One region of the Streptomyces sp. NPDC028305 genome, then DNA from elsewhere that is predicted to be linked to it. Evidence: riboswitches for the same ligand, from Rfam matches in the RefSeq annotation. Region 1 holds a riboswitch; each other region holds the start of a gene.
What was found. A riboswitch is a leader RNA that binds a small molecule or an ion and turns the genes downstream of it on or off. The one in region 1 is predicted to bind cyclic di-AMP.
Positions count from the first base shown of each region.

Region 1 (9,369 bases):
AGCGCGGCCGACGGTCTTGTCCCGTACCTCGACTACTCGACCCCCACCTTCTTCGACACCATCACCGCCGCGCTCCAGGGCGTGATCAGCGGCAAGACCTCGCCCGGGGACTTCGCCGCCACCCTTCAGACGGACTACGGCGCCTTCATGAAGAAACAGCGCGAGCGCCACGCGGCCACCCCCGCCCCGGCGGAGCCGAAATGAAAAAACCTCTTCACTCGCTCAGCGCCGCCGCGTACCGGCGGCGGGCCCCGGGCGAGCCTCGCGCCATCGGCTACCTCTACATCCTGCCCGCCCTCGTCCTGTACGCCGCGTTTCTGCTCTACCCCTTCGGGCAGTCGGTGTGGCTGTCGTTCGTCCACTGGGACGGACTGACCGTCGCCACCCCCGCCGGATTCGACAACTACCGCGACCTGTTCACCGACCCCGAACTGCGTGCCCCCTTCGCACACGCGCTGCTGCTGCTCGTCTTCTACGCGGCCCTGCCGGTGGCCATCGGGCTGCTGCTGGCCGCCGCGATGTCCCGGGCCCGGGTCCGCGGCATGACCTTCTTCCGCACCGTCCTCTTCCTGCCCCAGGTCCTCGCGCTGATCGTGGTCGGCGTCGCCTGGCGCTCGATCCTCGCCCCGGACGGGCTGCTCAACGACACGCTCCGCGCGGTCGGCCTCGGCTCGCTCGCCCGCCCCTGGCTCGGCGACTACGACTGGGCCCTGCCCGCCGTGGGCGTGGTGGGCACCTGGGTCGGCACCGGGCTGTGCATGGTGCTCTTCCTGGCGGGCGCCCAGCGCATCCCGCGCGAGCTGTACGAGGCGGCCCGGATGGACGGCGCCGGGCCGGTGCGGGAGTTCTTCTCCGTCACCCTGCCCGGTCTGCGGCCGCAGATCGCGGTCGCGCTGACCCTGACCATCGTGGCCGGGCTGCGCAACTTCGACCTCATCTACATCACGACCAGCGGCGGCCCCGGAAACTCCACCTCCGTGCCCGCCTACGAGGTCTACCACCGCGCGTTCGAGACCAACCAGGTCGGCTCGGCGGCCGCCGTCGGAGTGGCCCTCACGGTCCTGATCTTCGTCCTGACCGTCACGGTCTCCCGGCTCGTGGAAGGGCGGCGGTCATGACCACGCGCCTCGAACGCAGTGTCACCTACGGCATCCTCGCCCTCTTCTCCGTCATCGCGCTCACCCCGGTCATCGGCATCCTCTCCACCGCCTTCAGCTCACAGGACTCCCTGGACACCGGCTTCTCACTGCCCCAGGGCGGGCTCCACTGGAGCAACTTCGCCGACGCCTGGAACCGCGGCCACTTCGGCACCTACCTCGGCAACTCGGTCCTGGTCACGGCGGTCGTGGTGGCCGCCACCACCGTGCTGGCGGTGCTCGCCGCGTACGCCTTCGGGGTGATGCGCTTCCCCGGCTCCACGGTGCTGTTCTACCTCTTCGTGATCGGCCTGACGCTGCCCCAGGAAGCACTGGTCGTGCCGCTCTACTTCGACCTGCGGTACGCCGAGCTCACCGACACCTACTGGGCCCTGATCCTGCCGCAGACCGCGCAGTCCCTCGCCTTCGGCGTGTTCTGGATGCGGACGTACTTCCGGGGCAGCGCCCGGTCGGTGATCGAGGCGGCCCGGATCGACGGCGCGAACACCTGGACCACGCTGTGGCGGGTCCTGGTCCCCATGGGCCGCCCGGCCATCTCCACCATGGTCGTCATCACCTTCATGTGGACCTGGAACGAGTTCCTGATGGCGCTGGTCATGGTCAGCGACGACGCCCATCGCACGGTCCCGCTCGGCCTGGCCTTCTTCCAGGGGCAGCACAGCTCCGACGCGGCGCTGCTCGCGGCGGCCTCGGTGCTGATCGCGCTGCCGGTGGTGGTCGTCTATGTGGCCCTCCAGCGCCGGTTCATCGAGGGCATGCTCGGCGGCGCGGTCAAGGAGTGAGCGGCGCCGGTCGCGGGGCGGCCGGTCACAGGGCAGGCGTGCGGCTGACCTCGCGGCCGCGCCGCTCCACGGCCCGGGCGAAGACCACGGCGTCGTGGACGGCCGCCCCGCCCGGGTCGTTGTTGAAGTACGCGTAGACATCGCCGCGCTCCGGCCAGGCATCGGCCACCCGGCGCGCCCAGGCGGTCAGCGACTGGTGGCTGTAGCGCGGCGCGGGCCTGGCCAGGCCGTGGTGGAAACGCAGATAGCCCCACCCGGCCGTACGCCACAGCGGGGTCACCGGCTGGGCGGCGGCGTCCGCCCAGCACAACGCGGCGCCGCGGCGCTCCAGCACCTTCCGTACCCCGTCGGACCACCATGAGTCATGGCGGGGCTCGACGGCCACCCGCGTCCCGGAGGGGAAGCAGCCGAGCGCCGCGTCCAGCAGCCCGCTGTCCGCGCGCAGGGTGGGCGGCAGCTGGAGCAGGACGGGGCCCAGCCGGTCCCCGAGGCCCTCGGCGTGCGCCATCAGCCGGGCGACCGGCTCCTCGGGGTCCCGGAGCCGCTTGATGTGGGTCAGATAGCGGCTGGCCTTCAGAGCCATCACAAACCCGTCGGGGGTACGGTCCCGCCAGGCGGCGAACTGCTCGCGGGTGGGCAGCCGGTAGAAGGCGTTGTTGGACTCGACGGTGGCGAACCCCCGCGCGTACTCCTCCAGCCACAGCCGCTGAGGGCAGCCGGACGGATACAGGACGTCGCGCCAGTCCTTGTACTGCCACCCCGAGGTGCCGACGAGGACGGTCATGCTTCGCCCGGGTGCCACGGCGGCCACTGGCCCGGCCGGTCGACCCAGTGGACCTGCCGCGGGTCGTCCAGGTCGATGTCCGGGAACAGCCGCCGCACCCGCGGCTCGAACTCCTCCCGCTCCAGCGGCTCCCAGCCCGGGCCGCGCAGCCACACCCGCCGGTATCTGGTGTCCGCGTCGTACGCGTCCACGAAGACGAGATGGCCGGACTCGCTCGGATCCGTGGCGTTCTCCATGTTTCCAGGGTGGGCCGCGCCGGCCCGCTTCCGCGCGTCGGCGCGGCCGACCGGGTCCCCGCCGGTTTGCGGACGGGGGAATCTTCGGATGGAGTCGTAAGGACGGGGCGGGTTTCCCGGCCCCGGGTCTCCCTGCGCTGGGGGTGAGTCATGATCTTCGTCGACCGCGCGGACGCCGGGCGGCGCCTGGCCGCCAGGCTGCGCCCGCTGAGCGCCGAGGACCCCGTGGTGCTCGGCCTGCCGCGCGGCGGGGTGCCGGTGGCCTTCGAGGTCGCGCGGGAGCTGAAGGCGCCCCTGGACGTGATCATCGTCCGCAAGCTCGGCGTCCCCTTCCACCGCGAGCTGGGCTTCGGCGCCATCGGCGAGGGCGGAGTGCGCGTGGTGCACGACGCGATCGTGCGGATGAGCCGGGCGGGCAAGGAGGAGCTCGCGGAGGTGGAGCGGGACGAGGAGGAGGAGCTGGCGCGCCAGGCGCGGCGGTTCCGGCGCGGCCGGGCGCGGGTCGCGGTCGGCGGCCGGACGGTGATCGTCGTGGACGACGGGATCGCCACCGGCGCCACCGCCCGGGCCGCCTGCCGGGTCGCCCGCGCCCAGGGCGCGGCCCGGGTGGTGCTGGCCGTCCCGGTCGCGCCGCCCGACGCGGCCGAGGCGCTGCGTCAGGACGCGGATGACGTGGTGTGTCTGTCGACCCCACCGGAGTTCTCGGCGGTCGGCGAGTGGTACCAGGACTTCTCGCAGACCAGTGACGCCGAGGTCGTCGACCTGCTCTCCCGGTCGACCGATCTGCCGGGTGGGGCGCATCCTGGTAAATGAAGCAGGAGGTGATGACCGCGATGGAGACGATCGTGGGATGCGACATCGAAATGGAGTTCCGTGAGCTCGGACCTCTCACCGAGGCGGTCGTCCGGCTGAGGATGCACGACGGGACCGAGATCCTGGCTCAGGGTCGCGCGAACCGGAATCCCGACGACCCGGCACAGCCGCGGGTCGGCGAGGAGATCGCGGCGGCGCGGGCGCTGAACAACCTCGCTCACCGGCTGATCTCGAAGGCGGGCGGTGACATCGAGGAGGTCACGCACGCGAAGGCACATCTGGTGATGTAGGGCCGGTCTGCCGCGGCGCCGGGCCGCGGCAGAGCACCCTTCACGACACCTTTCACATCGGATTTCTCAGATCTGGACGCCCTTGGAGCGGAGGTAGGCGAGCGGGTTGACGTCGGAGCCGTAGTCGGGCCCGGTACGTATCTCGAAGTGCACATGCGGCCCGGTCACGTTGCCGGTCGCCCCGGAACGGCCGAGCTGCTGGCCCCCGGACACGGACTGGCCGACGTGGACGGACAGCGCCGACATGTGCGCGTACTGGCTGTACATGCCGTCGGGGTGGCGCAGCACCACCTGGTAGCCGTACGCCCCGCCCCAGCCCGCGGCGACCACCTCGGCCGAGCCCACGGCCCGCACCTGGGTGCCGGTGGCGACGGGGAAGTCGACCCCGGTGTGGTGGCCGCTGGACCAGTTGCTGCCGGAGACGCCGTAGGCGGTTCCGATGCCGTGGCTGGCGACCGGGGTGGTGAAGGACGAGGAGGAGCGCGCCGACGAGCCGGACTTCGCGGCGCGCTCGCGCGCCTTCTGCGCCTGCTCGATCCGCTGCTTGGCCGCCTGCTCGGCCCGCTGCTGCTTGGCCCGGTCCGCCTGCTCGGCGCGCTGCTTGGCTTGATTTGGCTGTTCGGCCCGGGGCCGGCTCTCGGGCGTCTTCGCGGCCGGGGACCCGCTGCCGTCGAGGGTGAGCTTCTGACCGGGGTAGATCAGGTCGGGGTCGCCGCCGATGACGCGGCGGTTGGCCTCGTAGAGCCGCTGCCAGCCGCCGTCCACATCCCGGGCGTCGGCTATCCGGGACAGCGTGTCGCCGCCGACCACGGTGTACGAGGCGGCGGAGCGCCCGGTGGCGGCCGCGCTCTGGTCGACGGCCTTGGTGGTGGCCTTCGGAGCGGCCCGCGGGGCGTCCTTCGGCGTGACCTTCGGTGTGGCCTTCGGGGCCGTCCTGGGAGCGGCCTGGGAGGAGCCGGAGGAGCCCGAGGTGCCGGGGGAGACGTCAGCGGGCTGGCCGCCGCGGGTCAGGCCCGCCTTGACCGAGCAGACCGGCCAGGCGCCGGGCCCCTGGGCGTCGAGCACCTTCTCGGCGATGGCTATCTGCTGGTCCTTGGAGGCCAGGTCGGCCCGGGACGCGTAGGTCGTCCCGCCGAACGCCTCCCAGGTGGACTGGGAGAACTGGAGGCCGCCGTAGTAGCCGTTCCCGGTGTTGATGCTCCAGTTGTCGGTGGACTCGCACTCCGCCACCTTGTCCCAGGTGTCGACGGAGGCGGCGTTCGCCTGGCCGACGCCTATGAGGGGCAGCGCGACCCCGGCGCCGCCCGCGGTGAACGCGAGCGAGGCGCGGGAGACGCGTCGGGGCCGGGGCCGTCGGTGACGTCCGCGTGCAGCCATTGAGCTCATCCTCTCCTGACGCCTGCGAGGTGAGCTGTCGGGTTCGGGCGGGAGCTGCCCGGCCGCGCCTTCCCCGGTGCCCCCCGGCACCGCGGCGCGACTTCACCCCTAGCCGTACCGCCCGATGTCGTGCGGCACGGCGCCTACCTGGTTCCCCCGCTCCTGCCGTGACAGGTCGTCGTGTCACCCCTCCACCACGGCAGGACTCGGCGCTCCGGCGGAGGAGGACCCGCCGCAACGAATGCGCCGGGTGCGGCACAGTAAACACACCGTTTTGGTCACGACAAGGTCTCGACGGACCTGTGTCCTGAAATCGATCACGCCGCTGATGAAATGTGACCCGGGTCACGGCTTTCCGGATGGGGTGATTGCGGCCCGGAATCCGTAATGCCGAATTGCCGTAATTATGTGATTAATGCTGGGGCCGCGCGGCGGAGTCGCATATCGACCGGAATAAGGGCGCCCATCGAGGGAAGGGGAGTGGGAAGGGGAACGGACGGGGGCTGTCGGGGCACTCGGTGCGGCGGCCGACGAGCCGCCGGAGGCCCGACCCACAGGAGGTTGGCCATGACACAGCCACACGGCGGGGCGCCCGCGAGGCGCCGGCCGCCGGTCTTATCCATATCCGCGCTGGTCGTCGGCGCCCTGGCCGCGGTCACCGCCTGCGGCTCCGATACGACGTCGGGGGCGCCCGCGCCGCCCGGCTCGGCCGGCAAGTCCCACTCGGCCACGGGCACCGCCCGGCCCGGCACCGCTGCGCCCAGCACGGCCCCGCCCGAGGCCGATCCGGCCTCGAAGGCGCCGAGCGCGGCCGAGCCGTCCGTCACCACCGAGGCCGGCTCCGCCGCCCCGCCCGCTGTCCGCCGCATCTGCTCCAAGGATCAGCTGAAACTGTCCACCGGCCGGGCGGATATCGGCGCGGGCAATGTCTATGTCCCCCTGGCCTTCACCAATACCGGCGCGGCCAGTTGCACGCTGACCGGGTATCCCGGCGTTTCGCTCCTCGACGCCCCCGGCGCCGCTATCGGCGACCCCGCCACCCGCCGCGGACCGGGGCGCCCCACGGTCGTCCTGAAACCCGGCGACAGCGCCTACGCGAGTCTGCACACGGTGAACAAAGGCCTGTCCGACAAGCCCTGTTGGCGGACCGCGGCCGAAATTCGGGCCTACCCCCCGGACTCCCACCGCTCCATCAAGGTATCCGCGCGCTCCTTCCGGGTCTGCGGGGGCGTATTCGAGGTCACCGCCGTCGAGCCGGGTTCCCAGCCCTGAACCGGGGCACCACGACGGGGCGCGGACCGCCGCCCCCGCCCCGCGCCCCGCCCGGACGCGCCGGAAATGAATTGGCCGGGAAGCGCGGCCACATGACGCCCTTGGGTGTCCGAAAATCTTGATGGCCGCGACACCCACTGGCCCCTTTCGCCCTTCCGCAATCATTATCGGGTGGGCCACCATGTGAAGAGGCCTCGCCTGAGCCGGCACGGAGCGTCTAGAGGGGAACGATGTCATGGAGCGAGCGGCGACCGGGGTCGAGACGGAGCTGGTGGACCTCTCGGGAACGACGCTCGAAGAACTGGGGGACAGTCAGGAGTTCACCCTCGCGACCCGGCGGTTGCTCGAACTCGTACAGTCCCCGCCGACGCTCGCGACCGCCGCTGATGCCAACCAGGGTTGTTGACGTAGTTCCGGCGGTGGCACACCAGTATTCACTCCATCGAGAAAGGCGGCCATGCCGGCGGACTATTCAGCTGGCCCTCCCTCCCCGCTTCCGGCTCTGCGCCGCACACAGCCGCTCACCGCGTCCCCGATGAGCCGTCACCACCGGCTGTCCACGGCGTGCCTCGACGAGCTGACGCGCGGTGGCGGAGGCGCGGCGGCGATCGCCGAGTTACGGGCGGGCCAACGCAGCCGCCTCATGCTGCTGCTACGCGCGTTGACCGACCTCGCCTCCTCCCATCCCCAGGTGCCAGGGCCGCTGTCCGCGCCGCGTGATGCATGGGAGCTGCTGATACGGGCCGAGCGGCGCAGCCCGTCGAGCGCGGAGCAGTTGCTGCTGCACCCCCAGATCGGCGCATGGCTCAGCCGCTGCCTGCGCAGGCTGCGCGGCGTCGAGGGTGAGACGGCCGATGAGGTCCCGCTATGGCTGGAGACCGGCTATCTGCACACCGTGGCCGCCTCGGCGGCCCTGCTCGCGGGGATCGAGTTCCGGATTGCGGTCGGCGTCAGGGACGGCGGGGTGATGCTTCCCGCGCTGGGCTTCGTCGAACTCGCGGGCTGCGATTCCCCCGTCGCCGAGATCTCCGCCGATGGCGCGGGCGATCGGAGGTTGCGAGCCGATTCGCACACGGTGCTGCTGCCTTCCGACCTCACCCTGGACGCCAAGGGCTGGCACCCCCTGAGACGGCTGCACGGCCGACACCCCGTCCACCCCTGCTCGCCCTACCTGGACGACCTCGACCCCTACCGGGACTTTCTGCGCCCCACTGCTCCCGCGCGGCTGAGCGAACCGGAGGCACGGCGGTGGCAGCAACACTTCGACAGCGCCTGGGCGCTCGTCGCGGGGCAGAGCAATGTGGATCCAGCCGGTGTCGCCGACTGTCTGATCTCCGTCGTGCCCGTGCGCTATCCCGCTCGGGCGGAACCGTTCAGCGCCTCGTCACCCGAGGCCTACGGCTGCGTGCTGCTGAACCCTCCGACCGATCCGGCCACCCTCGCGGCGTCACTGATCCATGAAGCCCAGCACGTCAAACTCAGCGCGCTGCTGGACCTGGTGCCCCTGATGCACGGCGGCATGGAGGAGATCCACTACGCGCCCTGGCGCGCGGATCCCCGCCCATTGCGCGGTCTACTGCATGGTGTGTACGCCTTTCTGGGCGTCACGGCATTCTGGCAGTCCCGCAGGTATGCACCGGACGAGAGCACACAGACCGCGGAATTCGAATTCGCGCTGCGGCGCTCGCAGACCTCGCACGGGCTGCGGACGCTGCGCGCCCATGCGGAGCTCACCGCCCTGGGCGACCGATTCTTGCGGGGGCTCGAAGAGAGACTGGCCGTGTGGCTCACGGAGCCTGTCCCGGAGGTTCCGCTGCGCGCCGCCGAGGACCTCAGCCTCGATCACCAACTGCTCTACCGTCTGCATCATCTGGCGGTGGACCCCAGCCGGACCGGGCAGTGGGCGCGGGCCTGGCGGCTGGGCCAGCCAGCACCGGATACCTTGCCCACGACCGTGCTGCGCGCGTCCCGGACGGCGGTGGTGGCGCGCCCGGCCCTGATCCGGCTGCGCCTGCGCGACCCGGCCGGTTTCGACCAAGTGCGGGAGAAACCGGAGGAGCGTCCCTTCGACGGCATGGACGCCCCGCTGAAGGCCGATCTCGACTGGGCCGCCGGTGACACCGCGGCCGCGCTGGACGGCTACCGTGACCGCCTCGCCGCGTGCCCCGACAACCTCCCGGCGTGGTCGGGGCTCGCCCTGACCCTGCCCGCGAGCCCGGCGAGGGAGGCGCTGCGGGGTTGTCCGGAAGTCGTGCTCGCGGTGCACCGGGCGCTGCGCGATCCGTCCCTCGGCGGCCCCGACCCGGTGACTCTCGCCCACTGGATCGGGACCCGCCGCTGAACGCCGGGGCGGCGCCGCGTCAGAACGTGTACGCCTCCAGGTCGCAGTCCGCGCGGATGCCACGGGCCGCCGCGATGGTGGCCGGGTGCTGGGTGCCCAGCACCCGGCGGAACCGCTCCAGGGCGTCGTTGTGCAGCTCCTCCGCCGACCGGCTCTCGCCCAGGGCGCGCAGGTCCGCTGAGAGATTGACCGCGCAGGCCAGCGTGGTGGGATGGTCCTCGCCCAGCCGCTCCCGGCAGACGGCCAGGCTCTCGGTGTCCAGGCCGTGCGCCTCCTCGTAGTCCGCCAGCGTGTACAGATCGCTGGCCAGGTTGATG
Region 1 is NZ_JBVHTN010000008.1:377,090-386,458, forward strand. It holds gene ACZ4WQ_RS34990 (extracellular solute-binding protein) at 1-204, shown strand, start outside; gene ACZ4WQ_RS34995 (carbohydrate ABC transporter permease) at 201-1,118, shown strand; gene ACZ4WQ_RS35000 (carbohydrate ABC transporter permease) at 1,115-1,939, shown strand; gene ACZ4WQ_RS35005 (DUF72 domain-containing protein) at 1,965-2,723, opposite strand; gene ACZ4WQ_RS35010 (hypothetical protein) at 2,720-2,959, opposite strand; partial or broken gene ACZ4WQ_RS35015 (phosphoribosyltransferase) at 3,110-3,742, shown strand; gene ACZ4WQ_RS35020 (dsRBD fold-containing protein) at 3,769-4,062, shown strand; gene ACZ4WQ_RS35025 (transglycosylase family protein) at 4,129-5,439, opposite strand; cyclic di-AMP (ydaO/yuaA leader) riboswitch at 5,445-5,627, opposite strand; gene ACZ4WQ_RS35030 (DUF4232 domain-containing protein) at 6,007-6,711, shown strand; gene ACZ4WQ_RS35035 (hypothetical protein) at 6,947-7,117, shown strand; gene ACZ4WQ_RS35040 (HEXXH motif domain-containing protein) at 7,247-9,052, shown strand; gene fxsT (FxSxx-COOH system tetratricopeptide repeat protein) at 9,072-9,369, opposite strand, start outside.

Region 2 (9,369 bases), on a different contig from region 1:
GAGGCCGAATCCACGGAGACAGTGAAGCCGTAGCGGGCAGCGAGCACGCCGATGACCGCGAAACCGAACTGCGGGGGATTTCCCAGGCCCGTGACGCCCGACGCTCGCTTGGAGGCGAGGAGCTCGTCGGCCCTGTTCTTCTCTTCCTCGTTCATACCGACACCGGCGTCGTCGATGATGATGCAGACGCCCTTGGGCACGGTGCGGATGGTGATGTCGATCGGCGAGTCCGGTGCCGAATAGCTGGTCGCGTTGTCCAGCAGCTCGGCCAGCGCCAGCGCGACCGGCTCGACGGCGCGGCTGACCAGGGCGAAGTTCGACTGGGAACGGATCTCGACGCGCGTGTAGTGGCGGATACGGCCCTTCGCGCTGCGGACCACGTCGTACACCGAGGCGACCGAGCGCTGGCGGCCGAGCCAGCCGTCACAGAGCACGGCGATGGACTGGGCACGCCGACCGAACTGCGAGTTCATGTGGTCGATCTCGAGGAGGTCCTGGAGCATGTAGTGCTCCCCGTACTTCTCCTGGGTCTTGGAGATCGCCAACTGCTGCTCGTTGGCGAGACCCTGGAGCGTACGCATCGCGGACTTCAGCGCGCTCTTCGTGGCTTCTTCCGCGCGGTCATGGGCTTCCTGGACCGCTGCCGAATAATTGCTTTCGAGCTCGGTATGGCGATTCTGGAGCTCGGCCTTCTCGTTGACGAGCTTTGTACGTGCCTTTCGCCCGCGGAATATGGCGGTTGCGGCGAGAGGAGTACCAACGATCAGAGCCCAGAGCGCTGGGTCCTGTATGTATTGCGTCATGAGACTCTCTTTAAGCGACTAGACCGCCAGGGACTGAAAGGGTTTCGCACGGTGCGTTCCGGATTGTCGTCGGGGCGGCGGCGAGTCAGTGGCCGGACGGGGCCCGCTCGATTCGAGGACGGCACTCCCGTCTCCACGGCGCCAGCGCGGGGGCGTCGGCCTGCCGGATCGGCTCCAGATGCCCGACTGGCGGCATAATGCTCCTCAGAGTGATGACCCTTTTCGGCTTTTTGCCGGATGCCGCGTGTCTACGCGCCCATGGCTCGCCTGGCAAGCGCGGTGATCGTATCACCAGGGTCAGGGGCCGATGTGCATGTGCCTCCGTCCCATTCGCGGCGCTGACACTGATTCAGCCACGCGGACTTCGCCCTGTGTTCACCGACTCCGCCGGGTATGGCAGGGCGTCGCGGGGCGCGCCCGTGGGCACCCCCCTGCCGGGCCTTCGGTGGCGGTCCGGTATCGGCCAATCACGCTGTGCTTGAGTGCCCGATCGGGCATTCGCACACGCATCGGATATGGCCCGGTGTTTATGCCCCTGTTTCCATGGGATCGCGAATTCGGGACCTGTCTTAGACCGTCCGGCAGTAGGGCCCGCGGCGTCGCGTGCCGATGGCTTTCGCCTGAACGCACCGCGCTCGTCGCACGCAGCGCCGCTGCGCTCTCCTCACGCGGCACGCCCAGACTCGGCCCTCGACCCGCTCCTTCTCCCGCGCTCCCTACTCCCGGACGGTCTTATCGTCGGGGGATGCCAGACCAGCCCCGCCCCGACTGCCCCTCGACCCTTTTCAGCTGGGAGTTCGCCGACGACCCGTATCCGGCGTACGCCTGGCTGCGCGAACACGAGCCTGTTCACCGGACCACCCTGCCCAGCGGTGTCGAGGCATGGCTGGTGACCCGCTATGCCGACGCGCGGGCCACGCTCGCCGATCCCCGGTTGTCGAAGAATCCGATTCACCACAGTGAAGTCGCCCACGCCAAGGGAAAGGTGGGCATTCCGGGTGAGCGCGGCGCGGACCTCATGACGCATCTGCTCAATATCGACCCGCCCGACCACACCCGGCTGCGGCGGCTGGTGTCCAAGGCGTTCACGCCGCGCCGTGTGGCGGCCTTCGCTCCGCGCGTCCAGGAGCTGACCGACCGCCTCATCGACGACTTCCAGGCGAGAGGGGAGGCGGACCTGATCCATGAGTTCGCCTTCCCGCTGCCCATCTACGCCATCTGCGATCTGCTGGGCGTGCCCCGCGAGGACCAGGACGACTTCCGGGACTGGGCCGGGATGATGATCCGTCACGGGGGCGGGCCGCGCGGCGGGGTGGCCCGGGCGGTGAAGCGGATCCGCGCCTATCTCGCCGATCTCATCCACCGCAAGCGGGAGTCGCTGCGCGAGGGTGAGGCGGATGACTTGATCTCCGGGCTGATCCGGGCCAGTGACCACGGCGAGCACCTCACCGAGAACGAGGCCGCGGCCATGGCCTTCATCCTTTTGTTCGCCGGCTTCGAGACCACCGTCAATCTCATCGGCAACGGCGTCTACGCGCTGCTGCGCGACCCCGCCCAGTGCGACCGGCTGCGCCGGGCCCTCAATGAAGGGGACGAGGGGCTGCTGGCGACCGGTGTCGAGGAACTGCTCCGCTATGACGGGCCGGTGGAGATCGCCACCTGGCGGTTCGCCACCGAACCCGTGGTGATCGGCGGCGAGCGGATCGCCGCGGGCGAGCCGGTGCTGGTGGTGCTCGCCGCCGCCGACCGGGACCCCGAGCGCTTCGACGCACCCGATGTGCTCGATCTCTCGCGCACCGACAACCAGCACCTCGGGTACGGCCATGGCATCCACTACTGCCTGGGCGCTCCGCTGGCCCGGCTGGAGGCCCAGACCGCCATTGGCACCCTGCTGCGGCGCCTGCCGGATCTGCGGCTCGCGGTGGAGCCGGAGGATGTGCGCCGGCGCGGCGGCCTGATCATGCGGGGGCTGCGCGAACTGCCCGTGACCTGGGGCCCGGTCGCCGGGGTCGGGCCGGAAGCAGGGCCGGCGGCAGGGCCCGGCAACGCCTCGGGAGCGGGGCATAGGTGACATAACGTCAGTCACGTGATCGCTGCGTGACCTGGGATACATCTGCTTGTGATGATCGTATGGCGTCGCTATGTTTCGACCGACGACTCAGCCGCCACACGAGAGGCAGAACGCATGCGCTCCGGGAACGGTCGACACCGCCGCCCCCGTCAGGCTCCGGCAATCGTGCTCGCAGCGGGGGTGACCGGCGCGGGCATCGCCATGCCGCTCTTCGGCGCCGTCAGCGCCCAGGCCGCGGAAGCCCAGACCTGGGACCGCGTCGCCGAGTGCGAGAGCGGCGGGATGTGGAGCGCCAACGGAGGCAATGGCTTCTACGGCGGTCTCCAGATCACCTTGGACATGTGGAAGAAGTACGGCGGCCAGCAGTACGCCCCGCGCCCCGACCTCGCCAGCCGCTCCCAGCAGATAGCCATCGCCCAGGCGATCCTCGGCGACCGCGGGCCGGACGCCTGGCCGAGCTGTGCGCTGGGTGCCGGGCTCGCCGACCTCGGCGACGCGCTGGACGGGAACTCCGGCGGCAAGGGCGGGCCGGAGGCCAAGGATTCGGAGGAGCCCACGGGGATCGACGACTCCAAGACGGGGGAATCGTCCGGTAATTCCGGTCAGTCCGATAACTCCCGTGAATCCGATAACTCGGAGGAGTCCGGTAAGTCCGACAAGACCGGGACGCCGGATCCCTCCGCGACCGGCGACGGCGCGGACGGCAGCGCGGTCGATGGCGCTTCCGACGGGAAGGGCCACGGCAAGTCCGGCGACTCCGACCGCGCCGCCGACGAGACGTCCCGCGGGGAGGGCGGCGCGCCCTCCGGCGCCGACAAGGGCGCCAAGGGCGACAAGGTCGACGAGGACTCCTCCGCGCCCACCGGCCGCCACCGCGGCGCACCCGACGCCCAGGAGGGCGAGTCCGGGGACGCGTCGGACGAGGCGCGGCCCTCCGGGCGGCACGCCTCGCGCGGCGGCGAGGGCCGCACCGAGATCACGCTTCCGCCCCTCGGCCGCGAGGACTCCAGCGTGCGCACCGATGACGCCTCGTCAGACACCGTGGACGGGCAGGAGGCCAACGGAGACTGGGCCCGGCTGTACCAGAGCGACAAATCGCTCATCGGGGGCAACCCCGGCCTCATCCACCCTGGTCAGCGTCTCGATCTCAGCGCGAGGTAGCGGCAGTTCGGGGTGAAATGCCCGATCTGGCGGCAGTGAGACATACATCTCGTCACATCGCCCGGCCTGTGCCTCCTGTCCGATCTTTCCGTACCCGGCCTCACCTGCGTAGATGTGGGACGGCTGGGTGCGGATCGGGCCGCCTTCGCTGAGATATGGGGGTTTGAACCTCATCGGAAGGTGTGTTTAACGTCTTCCCGCTCGCTACCGCGGGCACCGTCGATCGTCACGCCGAGTCCTGCCGGCGGTCGGGGGGAACCAGACGCGTCAGCGCCGAAGGCAGGAGCGGGGGACCCAAGGTAGGTGCCGCGGCGGCCCGGAGACGGGCTCGGTCGGCTAGGGGTGAAGACGGACGCGGTCAGCCGCGTCCGGCCGGGCAACTCACGTCCGAACCCGACAGCTCACCTCGTAGGCGTCGGTGAGGAACGAACATGCGTAACGACAAGGGTAAGCACCGCCGTCCCTCGAAGGTCACCCGCATCGCCGCACTCGCCGGCGTCGCCGGTGCGGCCATCGCCGCACCGATCCTGGGGGCCACCTCCGCCTCGGCCGCGACCACCGCCCAGTGGGACAAGGTCGCGCAGTGCGAGTCCGGCGGCAACTGGTCCATCAACACGGGCAACGGCTTCTACGGCGGCCTCCAGTTCACCAACTCCACCTGGGCCGCGTACGGCGGTACGTCCTTCGCCTCCCGCGCCGACCTGGCCACCAAGGACCAGCAGATCCAGATAGCCGAGAAGGTCCTGGCCGGGCAGGGCAAGGGCGCCTGGCCGGTGTGCGGCACGGGGCTGACCACCAGCGGCACCCCGACCCCCTCCAGCTCCACCACGCAGTCCTCGAAGCCGGCCCAGCCTGCCAAGCCGGCCCAGCCCGCGAAGCCGGCCCAGCCTGCCAAGCCCGCCCAGCCCGCCAAGCCGAAGGCGCAGCCCCGCGGCGAGGGTCAGCACGCCGCGCGCGGTGAGGCCCGCCACACGTTCAAGAAGGGCGACGGCGAGTACAAGGTCAAGTCCGGCGACACCCTCTCCAAGATCGCCGAGGCGCACCACGTCAAGGGCGGCTGGAAGAAGCTCTTCGAGCTGAACAAGGACATCGTCGAGGACGCCAACCTCATCTACCCGGGCCAGCAGCTCCACCTCGGCTGACCCCCCGCCGGGACCGTTCCCCCCAGCCCGGCGACCGCGACCCCGACATCCCCGAGGACCGCCCCGGCCGGGCGCGCCGCCCCCCCACCTGAGGCGCGCCCCGCCGGGGCTTCGTCGGGCCCGGCCCCCGGGCCCGTTAGGCTCATGCCGGAGAACGACAGACCCATACGAAGGAGAACCTCGTGCCGTCCATCGACGTCGTCGTAGCTCGCGAGATCCTCGACTCGCGAGGCAACCCCACGGTCGAGGTCGAGGTCGGCCTCGACGACGGCAGCACCGGCCGTGCCGCCGTGCCCTCCGGTGCGTCCACCGGTGCCTTCGAGGCCCTCGAACTCCGCGACGGTGACAAGAACCGTTACGGCGGCAAGGGTGTCGAGAAGGCCGTCCTCGCCGTCATCGAGCAGATCGGTCCGGAGCTCGTCGGCTACGACGCCACCGAGCAGCGCCTGATCGACCAGGCGATGTTCGACCTGGACGCCACCCCGGACAAGTCCTCGCTCGGCGCCAACGCCATCCTCGGCGTCTCGCTCGCCGTGGCGCACGCCGCGTCCGAGGCCTCCGACCTCCCGCTCTTCCGGTACCTCGGCGGGCCGAACGCCCACCTGCTGCCGGTCCCGATGATGAACATCCTCAACGGCGGCTCGCACGCCGACTCCAACGTGGACATCCAGGAGTTCATGATCGCGCCGATCGGCGCGGAGTCCTTCTCCGAGGCGCTGCGCTGGGGCACCGAGGTGTACCACACCCTGAAGTCCGTGCTGAAGGAGCGGGGCCTGTCCACCGGCCTCGGCGACGAGGGCGGCTTCGCCCCGAACCTGAGCTCCAACCGCGACGCCCTCGACCTGATCGTCGAGGCGATCAAGAAGGCCGGCTACCAGCCGGGCCAGGACATCGCGCTGGCGCTCGACGTGGCCGCCTCCGAGTTCTACAAGGACGGCACCTACACGTTCGAGGGCAAGGCGCGCAGCGCCGCCGAGATGACCGCGTACTACGCCGAGCTGGTCGACGCGTACCCGCTGGTCTCCATCGAGGACCCGCTGAACGAGGAGGACTGGGACGGCTGGAAGACGATCACCGACCAGCTCGGTGACAAGGTCCAGCTGGTCGGCGACGACCTGTTCGTCACCAACCCGGAGCGGCTGGCCCGCGGTATCGAGAGCGGCACCGCGAACTCGCTGCTGGTCAAGGTCAACCAGATCGGCTCGCTGACCGAGACCCTGGACGCGGTCGAGCTGGCCCAGCGCAACGGCTTCAAGTGCATGATGTCGCACCGCTCCGGCGAGACCGAGGACGTCACCATCGCCGACCTGGCCGTCGCCACCAACTGCGGCCAGATCAAGACCGGTGCCCCCGCCCGCTCCGAGCGCGTGGCCAAGTACAACCAGCTGCTGCGCATCGAGGAGATCCTCGACGACGCGGCGGTGTACGCGGGCCGCTCCGCCTTCCCGCGCTTCAAGGGCGCGGTCGTCAAGGGCTGAGCCCCGCCGAGTCTGACCGCCGTCCCCGGCCCCGGTCCCGTACCGTGGCCGGGGACGGCGTACACAGCGAAGTCATGACCGGGGAGGCGACGTGCCGGCGGATCGGGATCGGTTCTCCACCGCGACCAGGCTGAGGGCGTTCGGCGAGCACGCCGCCGCCCGCGTCTACCGCGCCCGTATCCGGCGCCGCCGCAGCCGTCTCACCGGCCGGGCCGCGCTCCTCGCGCTGGTCGTCTGCTCGCTCGTGGTGGCCCTCGCCTATCCGATGCGGCAGTACATCTCGCAGCGCTCGGACATCTCCGAACAGCGGCGCCAGGCCGAGAAGGAGCGCGCGGACGTCAAGAAGCTGCTGGAGCAGAAGGCCAGGCTCCAGGACCCGGCGTACGTCGAGCAGCAGGCCCGCGAGCGGCTGCACTTCACGCGGCCGGGGGAGACCGGCTACAGCGTGGTCGACGGCGGCGGCGAGACCGAGCGCTCGTCCGACCAGGGCGCGGCCGACCGCCCCTGGTACAGCAACATGTGGGACAGCGTCGATAAAGCTGACAAGGCGGATAAAGCCGACCAGGCGGACGCGACGGACCACGCGGGCCGCGCCGGGCGCTGACCGAAGAAACCGGCCGCCCCGGGCGGCCGGTCCGAACCGATCGAAGAGAACATCCCACCCATGGACACGCCTCCTCCGCAGACGGAGCCCACCGCGCCCACCGACGCGGACATCGCCGCCGTCAAGGAGCAGCTGAACCGCCTGCCGCGCGGGCTGCGCGCCGTCGCGCACCGCTGCCCCTGCGGCAACCCGGACGTCGTCGAGACCGCGCCGCGGCTCGAGGACGGCTCGCCCTTCCCGACCCTTTACTACCTGACGTGCCCGCGCGCCGCCTCGGCGATCGGCACGCTGGAGGCCGAGGGCGTGATGAAGGACATGTCGGCACGGCTGGCCGCCGACCCCGGGCTGGCCGACGCCTACCGGGCGGCCCATGAGGACTATCTCGCGCGCCGCGACGCGATCGAGGTGCTGGAGGGGTTCCCGAGCGCCGGCGGCATGCCGGACCGGGTGAAGTGTCTGCATGTCCTCGTGGCCCACTCCCTCGCCGCGGGCCCCGGCGTCAACCCGCTCGGGGACGAGGCCATCGCCCTGCTGCCGAAGTGGTGGGCGAAGGGGCCGTGCGTGACGCCGTGCGGCGGGGCGACGGACGCCGAAGAGGACGCGGGGGACAGAGCATGACCCGCGTCGCGGCCGTGGACTGCGGCACCAACTCGATCCGGCTGCTGGTGGCCGACGCCGATCCGGCCACCGGGCGGATCACCGAGCTGGACCGCCGGATGCGGATCGTCCGGCTCGGCCAGGGCGTGGACCGCACCGGGCGGCTGGCCCCCGAGGCCCTGGAGCGCACCTTCGCGGCCTGCCGTGAGTACGCGGAGGTGATCGGCGGGCTCGGCGTCGAGCGGGTCCGCTTCGTCGCCACCTCCGCCTCCCGCGACGCCGAGAACCGCGAGGAGTTCGTGCGCGGGGTCGTGGCGTTCCTGGGCGTGGAGCCCGAGGTGATCAGCGGCGACCAGGAGGCGGAGTTCTCCTTCACGGGCGCCACCAAGGAGCTGACCGACCGCGAGGGCTTCGCCCGGCCGTATCTGGTCGTGGACATCGGCGGCGGCTCGACGGAGTTCGTGGTCGGCGACGAACGGGTACGGGCCGCGCGCAGCGTGGACATCGGCTGTGTGCGGATGACGGAGCGTCATCTGGTCGTGGACGGCCGGATCACCGATCCGCCGGCGGTCGGTCAGATCGCCGCCATAAGGGCCGACATCGAGCGGGCCCTGGATCTCGTCGAGGAGACGGTGCCGATCCGGGGGGCGGGTAGTCTGGTCGGGCTGGCGGGCTCGGTCACCACCGTCGCCGGCATCGCGCTGGGGCTCTCGGAGTACGACTCCTCCGCCATCCACCACTCGCGCGTCTCCCTCGACCAGGTCCGCGAGATCACGGACAAGCTGATCGGCTCGACGCACGCCGAGCGGGCGGCGATCCCGGTGATGCACGAGGGCCGGGTGGATGTGATCGCCTCAGGGGCGCTCGTGCTGCTTACGATCATGGAGCGATGCGGGGCCCGGGAGGTCGTGGTGAGCGAGCACGACATCCTCGACGGCATCGCCTGGAGCATCGCCTGACGGGGCTCTGAGGGCCGCCCGGAGGGTGTGTGGACCCCGTGTGAGGGGCCCGTGGAGACGGGCCCGGCAAAAAGTTCGTGAAAAGCTTCACATGAAAAAATTGCCTGGTGGCCGCCGGGTGTGACGGCTGAGACTCCTTCGTGGGTGGTTTCGGCGGACGCTCCCGCCGGACGGCCCTCCCGGAGGTTGTTTCAGGCGTGTGACGGCGAGGCCGCGGACCCCGGTGGTCTACTCCCGCGTTCACTCGCAAGCGCAGATCAGCGGGGCTGTCAACGCGTCGGCGACCCTGGTGGTTCCCCTCGGCGGGTATGGCGTGTGTCACGGGGGCGGCGGAGTGTAGCAGACCCCCTCAACAAGCTTGTGAAGGGGCTCACGAGGCACCCCCCGGAGGGTGCTGGATACTCGAATCATGAGCACCACGGAGCGTCCCAGGATCCTCGTTGTAGGCGGTGGGTACGTAGGCCTGTACGCGGCGCGCCGCATTCTGAAGAAGATGCGGTACGGCGAGGCGACCGTCACGGTCGTCGACCCCCGCTCGTACATGACGTACCAGC
Region 2 is NZ_JBVHTN010000016.1:33,380-42,748, forward strand. It holds gene ACZ4WQ_RS46200 (sensor histidine kinase) at 1-803, opposite strand, end outside; gene ACZ4WQ_RS46205 (cytochrome P450 family protein) at 1,549-2,874, shown strand; gene ACZ4WQ_RS46210 (transglycosylase family protein) at 3,040-4,035, shown strand; cyclic di-AMP (ydaO/yuaA leader) riboswitch at 4,297-4,465, shown strand; gene ACZ4WQ_RS46215 (transglycosylase family protein) at 4,467-5,177, shown strand; gene eno (phosphopyruvate hydratase) at 5,360-6,655, shown strand; gene ACZ4WQ_RS46225 (FtsB family cell division protein) at 6,747-7,259, shown strand; gene ACZ4WQ_RS46230 (DUF501 domain-containing protein) at 7,320-7,877, shown strand; gene ACZ4WQ_RS46235 (Ppx/GppA phosphatase family protein) at 7,874-8,815, shown strand; gene ACZ4WQ_RS46240 (NAD(P)/FAD-dependent oxidoreductase) at 9,225-9,369, shown strand, end outside.
Region 2: another riboswitch for cyclic di-AMP. It lies ahead of ACZ4WQ_RS46215 (transglycosylase family protein); the one in region 1 lies ahead of ACZ4WQ_RS35025 (transglycosylase family protein).

Region 3 (9,369 bases), on a different contig from region 1:
TGCGGCCGCCGCCGATGTAGAGGCCGACATGGCTGACGCCGGAGTAGAAGAAGACCAGGTCACCGGGGGCGAGCTCGGTGCGCGAGACCCGCCGGCCCGCGTTGATCTGGGTGTAGGTGGTGCGCGGCAGGGCTACCCCGGCGGCCCGCCAGGCGGCCTGGGTCAGCCCCGAGCAGTCGTAGCCGCGCGGGCCGGTCGCGCCCCAGACGTACGGCTTGCCGAGCGCCCCGTACGCGTACGAGACGGCGCGGGCCGCGCGGCCGGAGACGGGGGCGTACGGGGCGGTGCCGAGCCCGGTGTCCGCGCCGTGGGCGCCCTGGGCCTCGTAGCGGCGGCGCTGTTCGCCGGTCAGCTGGTCGAGCAGGGCCTCGGCGGCGGCGAGCTTCTTACGGGCGGCGCCCCGGTGGCGGGCGAGCGCCGCCTGGGCGCCGCGTAACTGGTCGAGCCGGTCCTGCGCCTCGCCGCGCACCTGGCGTAACTCCCGGCTCTGGCGGGCCAGCCCCGCGACGGCGGCGGCCTGGCGGCTGCCCGCGTGGTCGGCGAGTGAGGCGCGCCGCAGATACTGCCCGGGGGAGGAGGAGAGCGCGAGCTGGAGGGTCGGGGAGATGGTGCCGGAGCGGTACTGGGCGGTGGCGTAGGCGCCCAGGGCGTTGCGCGAGGCGTTCAGCCGCGCCGTCCGGCGGGCCGCCTCGTCGCGCAGGTCGTCGAACGACTCGCGGGCCCGGTCCGCTTTCACCTTCGCGCCGTTGTATCTCTCGTTGGCCTCCTCGGCCTCCCGCTGGTACTGGTCCACCTTCGCCCTCACCTGGGCGGGGGTGAGGCGGGTCTCGGCGTGGCCGGTGCCGCTCAAGGCGGTGGTGGCGGCCCCCGCGAGGGCGATGGCGGCGGCTGTCCAGGCGGTGCCGGCGGTGAGCGAGCGCTGCTTGGGCTTCCTGTGCGACGCCACGGCGGCGGCCACCTTCCTTCACGTTCTCGCGTGCTGTTGCGTGCTTTGTTGCTTGATGTCGGGCAGGCGGCAGCCCGCCGATGAGGCGGGGACCCTCGGTTGACGGGAGGCGGACTGCCACCTGGAGGAGGAAGCTAGGCGGGCGGCCGCGGGCGGGCGGTGCGATGAACGGGAGTGGACGGATTCGGCGCCCCGATGCCCGTAACCGACCGCCCGGCGCCCGGGCCGCCGATGACTCGAGGGCGGCCGTGATCGAAGCGGCGATAGTGGCCCACCCGGTTGCCGGGGGCTGATATGGGCCCAACTACGCTCCAAGGTCATGGACGTCCTCATCAATGTTTTCGTCGGCCTGCACATCGTCGGTATCGCCGCGCTGCTCGGCGGCTTCCTGGCGCAGCTGAAGCCGATGCGCGCGGGCGAGGGCCGGATGACCCCGGGGATGCTGCACGGCGCTCTCACCATGCTGGTGACCGGCGCCGCGCTGGTGGGGCTCAACCAGGCCGACGACAACAGCGTCAACAACATCAAGATCGGCGTGAAGCTGGCGCTGCTGATCGTGATCCTGGGGCTGGTCTATGTGAAGCGCGACGACGAGAAGGTGGAGGCCGCGGCCCTCGGCACGGTCGGGCTGCTGACCACGGCCAACATCTTCGTCGCCGTCCTGTGGACCTGAGCACCGCCCTGAGCACCGCCCTTGGGGCCTGACCGCTCCTGTCAGGTTCCGCGCAACCTTTTGTCCCCACTGTGTGTCTCATCGGGCAAGGCAGCCGAAGGGAGCGGATAGTGGGGGTACTTGCGGCGTGGGGCCGCCGGACAGGCGTGGCCTTGGGGGTAGCGGGGATGGTGGTGCCGCTGGCGGTGGCGCTGGCCACTCCGGCGCAGGCCGCCTCGTCGTGCACGACGAGCACGGGGCCGTATCAGAAGAAGGTGGAGAAGTTCCTGGGCCGCCCGGTGGACGGGCGGCAGTCGCGGGCGGACTGCCTCGCGATCCAGAAGTTCCAGGTCAACCACGGCATCAGCCCGACCATCGGCTATGCGGGACCGGTCACCTGGGGCGTGATGAACCTGATCAACACGCAGAAGGCGGCCGGGCACAACCCGAACAAGGCGAGGAAGTGCCCCACCAACAAGGGCCGCATCGCCTGTGTGGACCTCACGCGCCAGCTGAGCTGGATCCAGGACGGCTCGCGGCTGGTGTACGGCCCGGTGCCGGTGCGCACCGGCCGCGACCGGTATGAGACCCGGGTCGGGCTGAAGAAGATCTACTGGCGGAACATCGACCACTGGTCGACGATCTACGACGTCCCGATGCCGTACAGCCAGTTCTTCGACGGCGGCCAGGCCTTCCACTCCATCTCGGGGAGCGTGTGGTCGCCGCCCGGCTCCCACGGCTGCGTGAACATGCGCAAGGCGGACGCCAAGAAGTACTGGAGCCTGCTGCGGAACGGCGACGACGTCTACGTGTACGGCCGCAAGCCCGGCACCTGAGCCACCGTCTCCCGGGTCCCGGGAGACGGGTTCCGGGTCCCGGTGGGCCGACCGCCCTCCGGGACCCGGGAAGCCGCTACGCCGGCCGGACGCTGCCGTAGATCGGCATCTCGGTGATCGGCGCCTTCTTCACCACATCACCCGGCTTCGGGGCATGAATCATCATTCCGTCGCCTATATAGAGGCCGACATGGCTGATGTCGTCATAGAAGAAGACGAGATCGCCCGGCTGGAGGTCGGCGGTCGACACCCGCGTGCCGACCTTCACCTGGTCCCAGGTCGTGCGCGGCAGTGAGACCCCGGCGGCCTTCCAGGCGGCCTGGGTGAGCCCCGAGCAGTCGTAGGAGTTGGGGCCGGTCGCGCCCCAGACGTACGGCTTGCCGACCTGGGCACGCGCGAAGGCGATGGCCTTGTCGGCCTTGGTGGTCTGCGAACTGGAGGAACCCGAAGAGCCCGAGGAGCCCGACGAACCCGAAGACCCGGACGAGCCGGCGGACCCCGAAGAGCTGGAGCCGCTCGCCTGTTCCTGCTGTTTCTGCTGCGCCTGCTGCTCCTGCTGTCGCTTCGCCGCCGCCTCCCGCTGCTGCCGCGCCAGCTCCGCGGCCTTGCGCTGGGCCTCCTCTTCCTTCTTCTTCTCAATCGCCGCCAGCCGCGCCTTCTCCTCCGCGGTCAGCTTCGAGAGCAACTGGCGCGCCTGGGTGAGCTTGCCCTGGACGGTCTGCTTCTGGGTCTTCAGCTCCTGTTGCGAGCGGGTCAGCGTGGCCAGGCTCTCACTGGCCTTGGTGCGCTCCTTGGCGGCCGTGGCCTGTTGGGTCAGAAAGTCGTCGACGGCCTTCTTCTGCCCGCTGGACAGCCGGTCCATCAGATGGGACTGGTCGAAGATGCCCTTCGGATCCGAGGCGAACAGCAGCGTCGCGGCGCTGGAGGCCATGCCGCCGTTGCGGTACTGCGCGGCCGCGAGGCTGCCCAGGGTGCGCCGCGCCTCGTTCAGCTTCTCGGTGCGCTTGGCGACGCTGTCCAGGAGCTGGTCGACCTTGGCGCGCTGCCGGCCGGTGCGCTCCTTGGCCGCGTTGTAGCTCTGGGTGGCGGACTCCGCCTGGTGGTAGAGGGTGTCGACCTTCTTCTTGACCTCTTCGACCGACGGCTTCGGCTTGCCGGGCTCGGCGCTCGCCGTCTGGGAGAGGAGGGTGACGGATGCGAGGGCGGCCGTCGTGACGCCGACGGCGGTGCGGCGGCCGGTGGCCGAGTCCAGTATTCGGGTCCGCGGCTTGCGGTGCGACGCCAAGGGAGGCGACTCCTTCCGTGGACCGCCTACCGGGTTAGCTGTCGGGTTCGGGCGTCGGAAGGCTGCCCTACGGACCGGATGGTGACGGCCGACGTCGCCACATGGTCCGATTCACCCCAGTGGTGCCTCTGGGTCCCCGGCTCCGGCTGCCTCGCGGCGGGACCGGACTCGGCGGAGACAGCCCGTGTCGACGCGGTCGCCGACGGGTTCCGGACCGCCTGATCGAGGACGGTAGTGGGCTTGTGGGGCTCATGTGAAGCCTGGTGTTCGAATTGTCCCGAAACCGTTTCGTGACATCCGCACGTACGCTGTCAGTGCGGCAGCCTAGACTCGGTGAGCGATGAGCAGCCTCTTTGACGACAGCTTCCTGGCGGACCTCGGGCCCTCGGACGAGGAGCCTCCGCCGCCCGAGGACGACGGCCACCCCGCAGCTGAGGGCGTTCCACACGACCTCTTCGACGGGAAGTTCGACGCGCCCGTCCCCAGGGAGGCGTACTACCGCGACGGCGCGGCGCGGCCCGCGGTGGACACGTCCGCGCTGCTCGAGGGGATGAACGAGCAGCAGCGGGCCGCCGTGGTGCACACCGGCTCGCCGCTGCTGATCGTCGCGGGCGCCGGGTCGGGCAAGACCAGGGTGCTCACCCACCGCATCGCGTATCTGCTCGGCGCGCGCGGGGTCCACCCCGGCCAGATCCTCGCCATCACCTTCACCAACAAGGCCGCGGGCGAGATGAAGGAGCGGGTCGAGGAGCTGGTCGGCCCGCGCGCGAAGGCCATGTGGGTGTCGACCTTCCACAGCGCCTGTGTGCGCATCCTGCGCCGGGAGTCCAAGAAGCTGGGCTTCACCTCCTCCTTCTCGATCTACGACGCGGCGGACTCCAAGCGGCTGATGGCGCTGGTGTGCCGGGATCTCGACCTGGACCCGAAGCGGTATCCGCCCAAGTCCTTCAGCGCCAAGATCTCGAACCTGAAGAACGAGCTGATCGACGAGGAGACCTTCGCCGGGCAGGCCGCGGACGGCTTCGAGAAGACGCTCGCCGAGGCGTATGTGATGTACCAGTCGCGGCTGCGCGAGGCCAACGCCCTCGACTTCGACGACATCATCATGACGACGGTCAATCTGCTCCAGGCGTTCCCCGACGTCGCCGAGCACTACCGCCGCCGCTTCCGGCACGTCCTGGTCGACGAGTACCAGGACACCAACCACGCGCAGTACACGCTGGTGCGCGAGCTGGTCGGGCCGGGCCCGGTGGCCGCCGCGGACGGCGGCGCGGACGAGGGCGAGGTGCTCGGGGCCGCCGAGCTGTGCGTGGTGGGCGACGCCGACCAGTCGATCTACGCCTTCCGGGGCGCCACGATCCGGAACATCCTCCAGTTCGAGGAGGACTACCCGGACGCCACGACCATCCTCCTGGAGCAGAACTACCGCTCGACCCAGACGATCCTCAGCGCGGCCAACGCCGTCATCGAGCGCAATGAGAACCGGCGCCCGAAGAACCTGTGGACCGACGCCGGCGCCGGGGCGACCATCACCGGCTATGTGGCCGACACCGAGCACGACGAAGCGCAGTTCGTCGCCGACGAGATCGACCGGCTGACGGACGCGGGCGACGCCAGGTCCGGAGACGTCGCCGTCTTCTACCGGACCAACGCCCAGTCCCGTGTCTTCGAGGAAGTCTTCATCCGGGTCGGCCTGCCGTACAAGGTCGTCGGCGGCGTGCGCTTCTACGAGCGCAAGGAGGTCCGTGACGTCCTGGCGTATCTGCGGGTGCTGGCCAACCCGGAGGACTCCGTCCCGCTGCGCCGCATTCTGAACGTGCCGAAGCGCGGCATCGGCGAGCGCGCCGAGGCGATGATCGACGCGCTGGCGCAGCGCGAGAAGATCACCTTCCCGCAGGCGCTGCGCCGCGTCGACGAGGCATACGGCATGGCGGCCCGCTCGGCCAACGCGGTGAAGCGGTTCAACGTCCTGATGGAGGAGTTGCGGACGATCGCCGAGTCGGGGGCGGGGCCGGCCACCGTGGTCGAGGCGGTGCTGGAGCGCACGGGCTATCTGGCGGAGCTCCAGGCGTCCACGGACCCGCAGGACGAGACCCGCATCGAGAACCTCCAGGAGCTGGCGGCCGTCGCCCTGGAGTACGAGCAGGATCGCGGCGAGGAGACCCCGGGCACGCTCGCGGAGTTCCTGGAGCAGGTCGCGCTCGTCGCAGACTCCGACCAGATCCCGGACGACGACGCCGAGGGCGCCGGGGTCATCACGCTGATGACGCTGCACACCGCCAAGGGCCTGGAGTTCCCGGTGGTCTTCCTCAGCGGTATGGAGGACGGGGTCTTCCCGCATATGCGTGCGCTCGGCCAGACCAAGGAGCTGGAGGAGGAGCGGCGGCTGGCGTATGTCGGCATCACGCGGGCGCGTGAGCGGCTCTATCTGACGCGGTCGACGATGCGCAGCGCCTGGGGGCAGCCCGCGTACAACCCGCCGTCGCGGTTCCTGGAGGAGATCCCGGACCAGTATGTGCGCTGGCAGCGCACCGGGCCCGCCACCCCGTCGGCGTCGATGGGGGCCATCGGGGCCGCCGCGGGGGTCGCGTCCTCGCTGTCCTCGTCGCGTTCGAGGGCGGGCGCCGGGGCCGCCGGCTTCGCCACGCGGCGGGCCAAGGAGCGGCCGGTGGTCGCGCTGGCCATCGGCGACCGGGTCACCCATGACGCGTTCGGGCTCGGCACCGTGGTCGCGGTGAAGGGAAGCGGGGACAACGCGGAGGCGACGATCGACTTCGGAGGGGAGAAGCCGAAGCGGCTGCTGCTGAGATACGCACCGGTAGAGAAGCTGTGAAGTTGTAGGGGGGTGCACCGCGGCCCGCGCGGGCCGCGGTGCCGCCGCCCAGGGCGCCTATGCCTGCGACGCCTAGGCCGCGTACGCCTACGCCTACGTCGGGTCGAGGCCGTGGCTGCGCAGCCACGAGAGCGGGTCTATGGCCGAACCGCCGCCGGGGTGCACCTCGAAGTGGAGGTGCGGGCCGGTGGAGTTGCCGGAGTTCCCGGAGTACGCGATGACGTCCCCGGCCTTCACCGTGCCGCCCCGGATCTTGGCGCTGCTCAGATGGCAGTACCAGGTCTCGGTGCCGTCCGGGCTGGTCACTATGACCATGTTGCCGTAGGCGTCGTTCCACTGGGTGCGTACGGTGCCGTCGGTCGCGGCCATGACCGGCGTGCCGTAGCTGACCGGGAAGTCGATGCCGGTGTGCACCGACATCCAGTTGATGCCGGCCTGGCCGTAGGTGGCGCTCAGGCCGTGCTGCGCGACGGGCAGCGCGAACTTCGGCCGCAGCGCTTCCTTGCGCGCGGCCTCCTCGATCTTGCGCTTCTTCTCCGCCGCCTGGCGCGCCCGGAGGTCGATCCGCTCCTGGGTGCGGCTGGCGCGGGCCCGGAAGTCATCGGCGTCCTCGAGGCCCGCGGCGAGCTGGGTGTCCAGCTTGCTGTTGGCGACCGAGGCCTTGACCGGCGGGGTGTCCGCGGCGGCCTGCGTGGTCTTGGCGTCCTTCTTGTCGTCTCCGAGGTTGCTGACGGAGGCGGCGGCCACGGCGGTGACGCCCAGCGCGCAGACGGAGGGGACGGCGACGGTGAGGAGCGCCGAGCGTTTGGGGCGGGCCGAGGGGGCGCGGCGACGGCTGCGGCCGCTCTCCCGGCGGGGGGAGGGCAGCTGTACCGCTTCGGACTCGGTGGTCCTGTCGCCCTCGAAGTCGGCGTCGTCGGCGGAGTCGGCGAGGTCCGAGGGGGCGGTGGTTTCGGGGGAATCGGCGGAGTCGGCCGTGCCGGCCTGGGGGGAGTCGAGGTCCAGGACCATGAGGGAGGTCTGGGTCTCGGCCTGGTGCACGGCCGCCGCCCCGGGTTCCGGCTCCGCCTCGGGGGCGGCGTACGGGTGCTCGGCGGGCTGTTGCTGATATCCGCCGTGCTCGTACCCGCCCTCCTGGTACTCGCCCTGGCCGTAATCGTTTTGGCCGTATTCGCTTTGGCCGTACTGCGACTCGTCGACGGTCGCGTAGGCGCTCATGTCCCAGAACTGGGTCTGCCCGGTGTCGACCCCGGAGGTGTCGAACTGCCCGGTGCCGTCCCACTCGGCGGACTGGGCGGACTGGGGGACCTGGGCGGCCGTCAGGTCGTGGTGGCCGGAGGTGTCCCAGGCGGTGGCGTCCCACTGGCCGCCGGTGTCGGAGCCCTGCTGGGCCGGGATGGTGCCGGACAGCGGGACGCCGGAACTGGCCCACATCGCGGTGGTGTCATAGGTGCCGGAGTCATAGGCGCCGCCGGTGCTGCCCCACTGCGTGGCGTCGTACTGCCCGCTGGCGGAGCCATCGTGGCCGGTGCCGTAGCCGCCGCCGTCATGGCTGCCGGGAAGGGCGCCGAAGAGAGGGTCGCCGTCGCTGTAGGAGGCGGCGAGGCCGTCGAAGTTGCCGGTGGAGTAGCCGTCGTACCCGGCGTAGCCGTGCGCTGTGCCCTGCTGGTCGTATGCCTCGTAGTACGGATATGAGGCGTCGGGAGCGGGGACGGTCGAGGTTGTGATCCCCGACGGGTGACGGTCGTTCACCACCACTTCTCTTTCGCCTCGGCAGCAGGAGAATTAGCGGCGACTGTACCCGCCAGTTTGGGACGGCGACAATCTTCATCAGGTTTTGAGTAACGCCGGCACGGGCATTTGGCCGCCTTTCGGTGGACTGGACGCCGTAATTTGGCCGGGTGTTCGATTACTGTTCGGCAACTTCCGGCCCTGTCACGCAACCGAGGCGGCGCCTGAAGCGTCTGTCGGTACCCCCTCGGCGGCGTCCAGCGCCTCGCATATGTCGGCGGCGACCGCATGGTGCACCGGAAGGGTGAGATGTCCGATTCCGTTGACGCGGACGCTGTGCGCCAGGAGATCCGGATGGTCGATCCTCGCTGTCTCCGCGGGGATCATCAGCTGGTCCACCTCGCTCCAGAAGGCGATGAACCGGGTACGGCAGCCGGGCGCGGGGCGCCGTAATTCCTCGATCACATCGGAGTCCGGGCGCATCTGCCGCACCAGCGGATGCGCGGACAGCAGGGGCGCGGTGCGGGTGCCGGAGTGCGGGGTGCCCAGGGTGACCAGCGTGTGCACCCGGGCGTCCCCGCCCAGCCGCTGCACGTAATAACGGGCGATCAGGCCGCCCAGGCTGTGGCCGACGACATCCACCCGGCTGTGGCCGGTGCGCTCACAGATCTCCCGCACATGCCGGTCGAGCAGCGCGGCGGCGGTGCGGAGATCGCAGGTCAGCGGGGAGTAGTTGAGCGCCTCCACATGCTGCCGGCCGTGCCGGCGCAGGGAGCGGCGCAGCAGAACGAACACCGAGCGGTTGTCGATGAAGCCGTGCAGCAGAAGGACCGGGCGGTGGGCCCGGCCGTCCGTGGGCAGCCGGGGCGCGGCGCCGGGCGGCGGCGCGGCGGGCGGGCGCTCCTGGAGCAGGCCGGTCGGATAGAGGAGGAGGTGCCCGGCGAGGACCGCCAGGTCGAGAACGGTGGCGCGGATACGGATCGGGATGGGGATCGGGAAGGGGATGGGGATTCGGGTGAGGCCCATGGCGGCCGACCTCCTGAACGGCGCGCGGGAGGCGGCGCTGTCCCCCGCATGCCCTCGCGG
Region 3 is NZ_JBVHTN010000010.1:338,862-348,230, forward strand. It holds gene ACZ4WQ_RS39110 (C40 family peptidase) at 1-946, opposite strand, end outside; gene ACZ4WQ_RS39115 (hypothetical protein) at 1,266-1,619, shown strand; gene ACZ4WQ_RS39120 (L,D-transpeptidase) at 1,787-2,434, shown strand; gene ACZ4WQ_RS39125 (C40 family peptidase) at 2,511-3,719, opposite strand; cyclic di-AMP (ydaO/yuaA leader) riboswitch at 3,728-3,903, opposite strand; gene pcrA (DNA helicase PcrA) at 4,060-6,552, shown strand; gene ACZ4WQ_RS39135 (M23 family metallopeptidase) at 6,646-8,304, opposite strand; gene ACZ4WQ_RS39140 (esterase/lipase family protein) at 8,488-9,309, opposite strand.
Region 3: another riboswitch for cyclic di-AMP. It lies ahead of ACZ4WQ_RS39125 (C40 family peptidase); the one in region 1 lies ahead of ACZ4WQ_RS35025 (transglycosylase family protein).